Regions from separate parts of the Stutzerimonas sp. KH-1 genome, predicted to be linked through region 2. Evidence: predicted binding sites of a transcription regulator. Region 2 holds the regulator's gene; the other holds the start of a gene.
What was found. Region 2 encodes sigma-54, which starts transcription at its own class of promoters, with help from an activator protein. Its sites were predicted from a motif close to ANTGGCATNNANNTTGCTNT; they were not measured.
Positions count from the first base shown of each region.

Region 1 (3,196 bases), 440 kb from region 2:
GAGGTGCTGCAGTGTCCTCGGTTGACCATCATGCCCAAGTGTGGACGGGTGGTGCGCGGCGTGGCGAGCATTCGCGGCAGTACCTTGCCGATACTCGATCTGTCTCTCGCTACCGGCAAATCCGCGCTGATGGACGTGCAAAATTCCTTTGCGGTGATTACCGAGTACAACAACCGCACGCTCGGGTTTCTGGTGCGTTCGGTCGAGCGAATCGTCAACCTGAACTGGGAGGCCATCTTGCCTCCACCCAAGGGCGCGGGGCGAAACCACTATCTGACTGCCGTTACGCACATCGACAACAAACTGGTCGAAATCATCGACGTGGAAAAGGTGCTGGCCGAGGTGGCGCCGACCTCCGAGGAGATTTCGCCTGATGTCGTGGACGAGGATACCCGGAACAAGGCGCTCTCCTGCCGCGTTTTGATCGTCGATGACTCGTCGGTGGCGCGCAAGCAGATCACGCGATGCCTGGAGAACCTTGGGGTCGAAGTCATCAAGTTGAACGACGGGCGCGAGGCCCTCAACTACCTGAAGCGGATGGCGGATGAGGGCAAGAACCCAGCTGAAGAATTCCTGATGATGATTTCCGATATTGAAATGCCGGAAATGGATGGCTATACCCTGACTACCGAGGTGCGGCACGATCCGCGCATGCATGGTATGCATATACTGCTGCATACTTCGCTTTCCGGTGTGTTCAACCAGAACATGGTGAAGCGGGCGGGCGCGGATGATTTTCTCGCCAAGTTCCAGCCTGACGATCTTGCAGCCCGGGTGGCTGATCGGATCAGGCAGGCGGATGCAAACTGAGGCTCGGTCCTCTACATGATGGTGAGGCTTTATTGGTGTCAGTCGATCTGGATTTCGAGCAGTTCCGGGTATTCCTTGAAAAGACGTGCGGCATCCTGCTGGGCAGCAACAAGCAGTATTTGGTGTCCAGTCGCCTGAACAAGCTGATGGAGCAGCAGGGCATCAAGACGCTTGGTGACCTGGTCAGGAAGATTCAGGCGCAGCCGCGCAGCGGGCTGCGCGAGCTGGTGGTCGATGCGATGACGACCAACGAAACGCTATGGTTCCGCGATACCTATCCGTTCGAAGTGCTCAAGTCACGGGTTTTGCCCGAAATGTTGAAAGGCGCGTCCGGGCAGCGGCTGCGAATCTGGTCCGCCGCATGCTCCTCGGGGCAGGAGCCCTATTCGCTGTCCATGGCCATCGACGAGTATGAGCGCGGCAACCCGAGCCAGCCAAAAACGGGGGTGCAGATCGTTGCGACCGAACTATCCGGTGCCATGCTTGCTGCCTGCAAGGCTGCCGAATACGACAGTCTTGCAATTGCCCGCGGCCTGTCGAGCGAACGTCTGCAGCGATATTTCGATGTCAAGGCGCCGGGTCGTTGGGCGGTGAAGCCTGCGATCCGCTCGCGCGTCGAGTTTCGCGTCCAGAACCTGCTCGACAACTATGCGGCTCTGGGTAAGTTCGACATCGTTTTTTGTCGTAATGTCTTGATCTACTTCTCCGCGGATGTGAAGAAGGACATCCTCAAGCGTATTCATGCCACGTTACGCCCTGGAGGCTATCTCTTCCTCGGTGCATCCGAGGCCCTCAATGGTCTTCCGGAGCTGTACCAGATGGTGCAGTGCAGTCCGGGCATCATCTACAAGGCCAAGTGATCGTTCCAGAGAGCGGCAGAAAACTGTCGCGTCTCTGCTCCAAACGCGGCAAAAAGGCGGTAAGCCCTTGCCGCTTTTGACGCCGAAGGCTCGGCTTCCTCGCTTATATCCTTGTAAATCAAGCTCTTGATGCGTCTGGCACGACACTTGCTGCTGTGTGCGCAAGCAGACTGTACCCGACAGAGGGCAGATCAATGAGCATCAGTTTCGACAAGGCATTGGGCATTCACGAGAAGGCGTTGGGCTTTCGCTCGCAGCGTGCCGAGGTGCTGGCCAACAATATCGCTAACGCCGATACCCCCAATTACAAAGCCCGTGATCTCGACTTCGGTAGCGTGCTTGCCGAACAGGCGGCGCGTAGCCAGGGCAGCTTCGGCGTTACCCGAACCAGCGAAAAGCACATCGCCGCCGAAGGGGTGGAGATCGCCGATGCCTCGTTGCGCTTTCGTACGCCGGCACATCCCTCGCTCGACCAGAACACCGTCGATCTGCAGATCGAGCAATCCAACTATGCGAAGAATGCCGTGGATTTCCAGGCAAGCTTCACCCTGCTCAATAGCAAATTCAAAGGGCTGATGAATGCCCTGCGCGGCGAATAAAGGAGTGCTTCATGTCTCTTAGCAGCGTTTTCAACATTGCCGGTAGCGGGATGAGTGCACAGAGCACTCGCCTGAACACAATTTCCAGCAACATCGCCAACGCCGAGACCGTTTCGTCAAGCGTCGATCAGACTTACCGGGCACGCCATCCAGTATTCGCCACCGTCTTGCAGCAGGCCAACGGCCAGCCCGACCAGTCGCTATTCGCCGGCCAGGACCAGGCCGGGGTTGGCGTTCAAGTGCTGGGCGTGGTCGAGGACCAGAGCGAGTTGCAGGCCCGCTACGAGCCCAATCATCCAGCCGCCGACGAAAGCGGGTATGTCTATTACCCGAACGTCAATGTGGTGGAAGAGATGGCCGATATGATTTCGGCCAGTCGCGCCTTCCAGACCAACGCCGAACTGATGAACACGGCCAAGACCATGTTGCAGAAAGTGCTGACGCTGGGTCAGTGATAGTTACGAGAGCGCACTATGAGCACTACGAACGGCGTCGGTGGTACCGGCTCGATACTGGATCAGTACCAGTTTGGTGAAAACCGCGAAGCCAAAGGCAACGAGCTTGGCAAGAACGAGTTCCTTGAGTTGTTGGTCGCCCAGATGAACAACCAGAACCCTCTGGAGCCTCAGGAAAACGGCGAATTCATTGGTCAGCTAGCGCAGTTCAGCACCGTGGAAGGCGTCGAGAAGCTCAACTCGAGCATGCAGACAATCCTGTCTGGCTATCAGTCATCTCAGGCGCTGCAGGCCTCGTCGCTGGTAGGCCGAAAAGTCATTGTGCCGAGTGACAAGGCTGTGGTCGATACCAGCGAGACCTTCAAGGCCAGCCTGGTGTTGCCGACCTCCAGCAGCAACGTTTTCGTGAACATCTATGACAGCACCGGTGCTTCGGTCGGGCGCGTGAACATGGGGCAGCAGGAAGCCGGCA
Region 1 covers NZ_CM137011.1:2,098,760-2,101,955, reverse strand. Annotated here, with positions in the region: gene ACX1DW_RS10010 (chemotaxis protein CheV) at 1-810, shown strand, start outside; gene cheR (protein-glutamate O-methyltransferase CheR) at 843-1,670, shown strand; gene flgB (flagellar basal body rod protein FlgB) at 1,865-2,269, shown strand; gene flgC (flagellar basal body rod protein FlgC) at 2,281-2,724, shown strand; gene flgD (flagellar hook assembly protein FlgD) at 2,743-3,196, shown strand, end outside.
Region 1: a site for sigma-54 is predicted at 1,805-1,824, ahead of flgB (flagellar basal body rod protein FlgB). Genes of this name have one in related genera too.

Region 2 (3,196 bases):
GAGGCTCTCATTGGTCGGCGCCTGGCGCAGTCGCTGGCGCACCTCTTCACGGTCAAGCATGCTGGCGATCTGGCGCAGCAGCTCGAGGTGCTCGTCGGTGGCCGCTTCCGGTACCAGCAAGACGAACAGCAGGTCTACCGGCGCGCCGTCGATGGCGTCGAAGTCCACCGGCGTTTCGAGCCGCAGCACGGCACTCAGCGGGGCGTTACAGCCGACCATGCGGCAGTGAGGGATGGCGATGCCGTTGCCAAATCCGGTCGATCCCAGCTTCTCGCGGGCAATCAGGCTTTCGAATATGGTCTGGGAGTCGAGGTCTGTGAGGTCCTGGGCGATGACCTTGGCGATCTGTTCCAGGACGCGTTTCTTGCTACCGCCCGGGACGTTCACCAGGGAACGTCCGGGGGTCAGGATGTTTTCGAGTCGGATCATGTCTGGGAGTCAGCGGGAGATGGCGCCCTGGGTATGGTCGAGCTGCTTTTCCTTGTGCTTGATCAGCTGGCGATCGAGCTTGTCGACCAGCAGGTCGACGGCAGCATACATGTCTTCGTGTTCCGAGTTGGCGACCACTTCGCGGCCAGCGACATGCAGCGTCGCTTCGGCTTTCTGCTTGAGCTTCTCGACCTGCAGGATCACCTGGACGCTGATGATGCGGTCGAAATGACGGGCAAGCCGATCGAACTTCTCCTCGATGTAGTCACGCAGGGCATTGGTTACTTCCAGATGAACACCGCTGATATTGACTTGCATACTGCTATCTCCTTTGCCTTGTGCGAAGAGCAGGTCCGAAGCCCTGCCGCCGGGACGTTTCGGCCTTGGCCGATCACAGTAATCGTTTGCGCTCGCTGGATGGCGCGATACCGAGCGACTCCCGGTATTTGGCGACTGTGCGGCGGGCTACCTGAATGCCCTGCGCTTCCAGTAAACCAGCGATCTTGCTGTCGCTCAACGGCTTTTTCTGGTTTTCCGCCGCCACCAGCTTCTTGATGATCGCGCGGATCGCGGTGGACGAGCATTCCCCGCCTTCTGCCGTGCTGACGTGGCTGGAGAAGAAGTACTTGAGTTCGTAGATGCCGCGCGGTGTGTGCATGTATTTCTGGGTCGTCACGCGCGAAATGGTCGACTCGTGCATGCCCACCGCTTCGGCGATGTCGTGCAGCACCAGCGGTTTCATGGCCTCGTCACCATGCTCGAGAAATGCACGCTGGTGCTCGACGATCTGCGTGGCGACCTTCATCAGCGTTTCATTGCGGCTGAGCAGGCTCTTGATGAACCAGCGTGCTTCCTGCAGCTGGTTGCGCATGAAGGTGTTGTCGGCACTGGAATCGGCACGTTTGACGAAGCTGGCGTACTGCGCATTGACGCGCAGGCGTGGCATGGCGTCCTGGTTCAGCTCTACCAGCCAACGGTCGTTGTGCTTGCGGACGATCACGTCAGGCACCACATATTCCGGCTCGCTCGCTTCGATCTGAGAACCCGGGCGCGGGTTGAGCGTCTGGATCAGCTCGATCACCTGGCGTAGCTCGTCCTCCTTGAGCTTCATCCGGCGCATCAGCAGGTTGTAGTCGCGGCTGCCGAGGACATCCAGGTAATCGCTGGCCAAACGCTGCGCTTCGCTCAACCAGGGGGTGCGCTCGGGCAGCTGACGCAGTTGCAGCAGCAGGCATTCGCGCAGATCGCGCGCGCCGATCCCGGCGGGTTCGAACTGCTGGATGCGGTGCAGCACGACTTCGACTTCGTCGAGTTCGATCTCCAGTTCTGGGTCGAACGAGTCGGTGATTTCCTCGAGCGACTCTTCGAGATAGCCCTGATCGTTGATGCAGTCGATCAGCGTGGTGGCGATCAGTCGATCGGTATCGCTCATCGGCGCGAGATTGAGTTGCCAGAGCAGGTGGCTCTGCAGGCTGACGCCAGATGACGTGCGGCTGGTGAAGTCCCACTCGTCATCATCGTTGCTGGGCAGGCTGCTGGCGCTGGTCTGGTAGATGTCCTCCCAGGCGGTGTCGACCGGCAGCTCGCTGGGAATGCGTTCACCCCAGTCAGCGTCATCGAGGCTTTCGCTGCCGTGCGATGGCTCGTCGTAGGTGCTGTCCTGTGTGGCGCTTTTCTCGCTGGTGGCCTCAGCTGGGCGGTCAGCAGCTTCGGCCATCGGGTCGGAGCTGTCGAAGTCGTCGCCGTCTTCCTCGCGCTCGAGCATGGGATTCGAATCCAGCGCTTCCTGGATCTCCTGTTGCAGATCGAGGGTGGATAGCTGGAGGAGGCGTATGGCCTGTTGCAGCTGCGGTGTCATCGTCAGCTGCTGGCCCATCTTCAGGACTAGCGATGGTTTCATGGCAGAGGACTTCAAACCTTTTATGCCGGCGCAACCGCGCCCGTTCCGACATGTGGCGCGCCAGGCGCCAACAGAAAGCAAATTATATGCCTGCCGAGGAAGCCTTTGCCTAGGGCCGATTTGCCGAGCTGCGCAAAAAAAACGGCTCTACAGACGGAATTCGTGGCCCAGATAGACTTCCTTGACCAGTTGGTTGCTCAGGATTGTTTGGGCGTCGCCCTCGGCGATCAGCTGGCCATCGTTGACGATGTAGGCGGTTTCGCAGATGTCCAGGGTTTCACGGACATTGTGGTCGGTGATCAGTACGCCGATGCCCTTGGCCTTGAGGTGGTGGATGATCTGTTTGATGTCGCCCACCGATATCGGATCGACGCCAGCGAAGGGTTCGTCGAGGAGGATGAATTTGGGCGCAGTAGCCAGCGCACGGGCGATCTCCACGCGGCGACGCTCGCCGCCGGACAGGCTCATGCCGAGGCTGTTGCGGATATGGTTGATGTGGAACTCCTGCAGCAGGCCTTCCAGCGCCTGCTGGCGGCCGCTACGGTCCAGATCCTTGCGGGTCTCGAGAATCGCCATGATGTTGTCGGCGACCGAGAGCTTGCGGAAGATCGAGGCCTCCTGCGGCAGATAGCCGATCCCGGCGCGCGCGCGACCGTGCATCGGCAGATGGGTCACGTCGTTCTGATCGATCAGTACTCGACCCTGGTCGGCATTCACCAGGCCGACGATCATGTAGAAGCAGGTGGTCTTGCCAGCCCCGTTGGGGCCGAGCAGGCCGACGATCTGCCCACTTTCGATGGACAGGCTGACATCACGGACGACCTGGCGGCTCTTGTAGCTCTTGGCCAGATGCTGGGCTTTGAGGAC
Region 2 covers NZ_CM137011.1:2,533,914-2,537,109, reverse strand. Annotated here, with positions in the region: gene ptsN (PTS IIA-like nitrogen regulatory protein PtsN) at 1-429, opposite strand, end outside; gene hpf (ribosome hibernation-promoting factor, HPF/YfiA family) at 439-747, opposite strand; gene ACX1DW_RS12285 (RNA polymerase factor sigma-54) at 821-2,329, opposite strand; gene lptB (LPS export ABC transporter ATP-binding protein) at 2,477-3,196, opposite strand, start outside.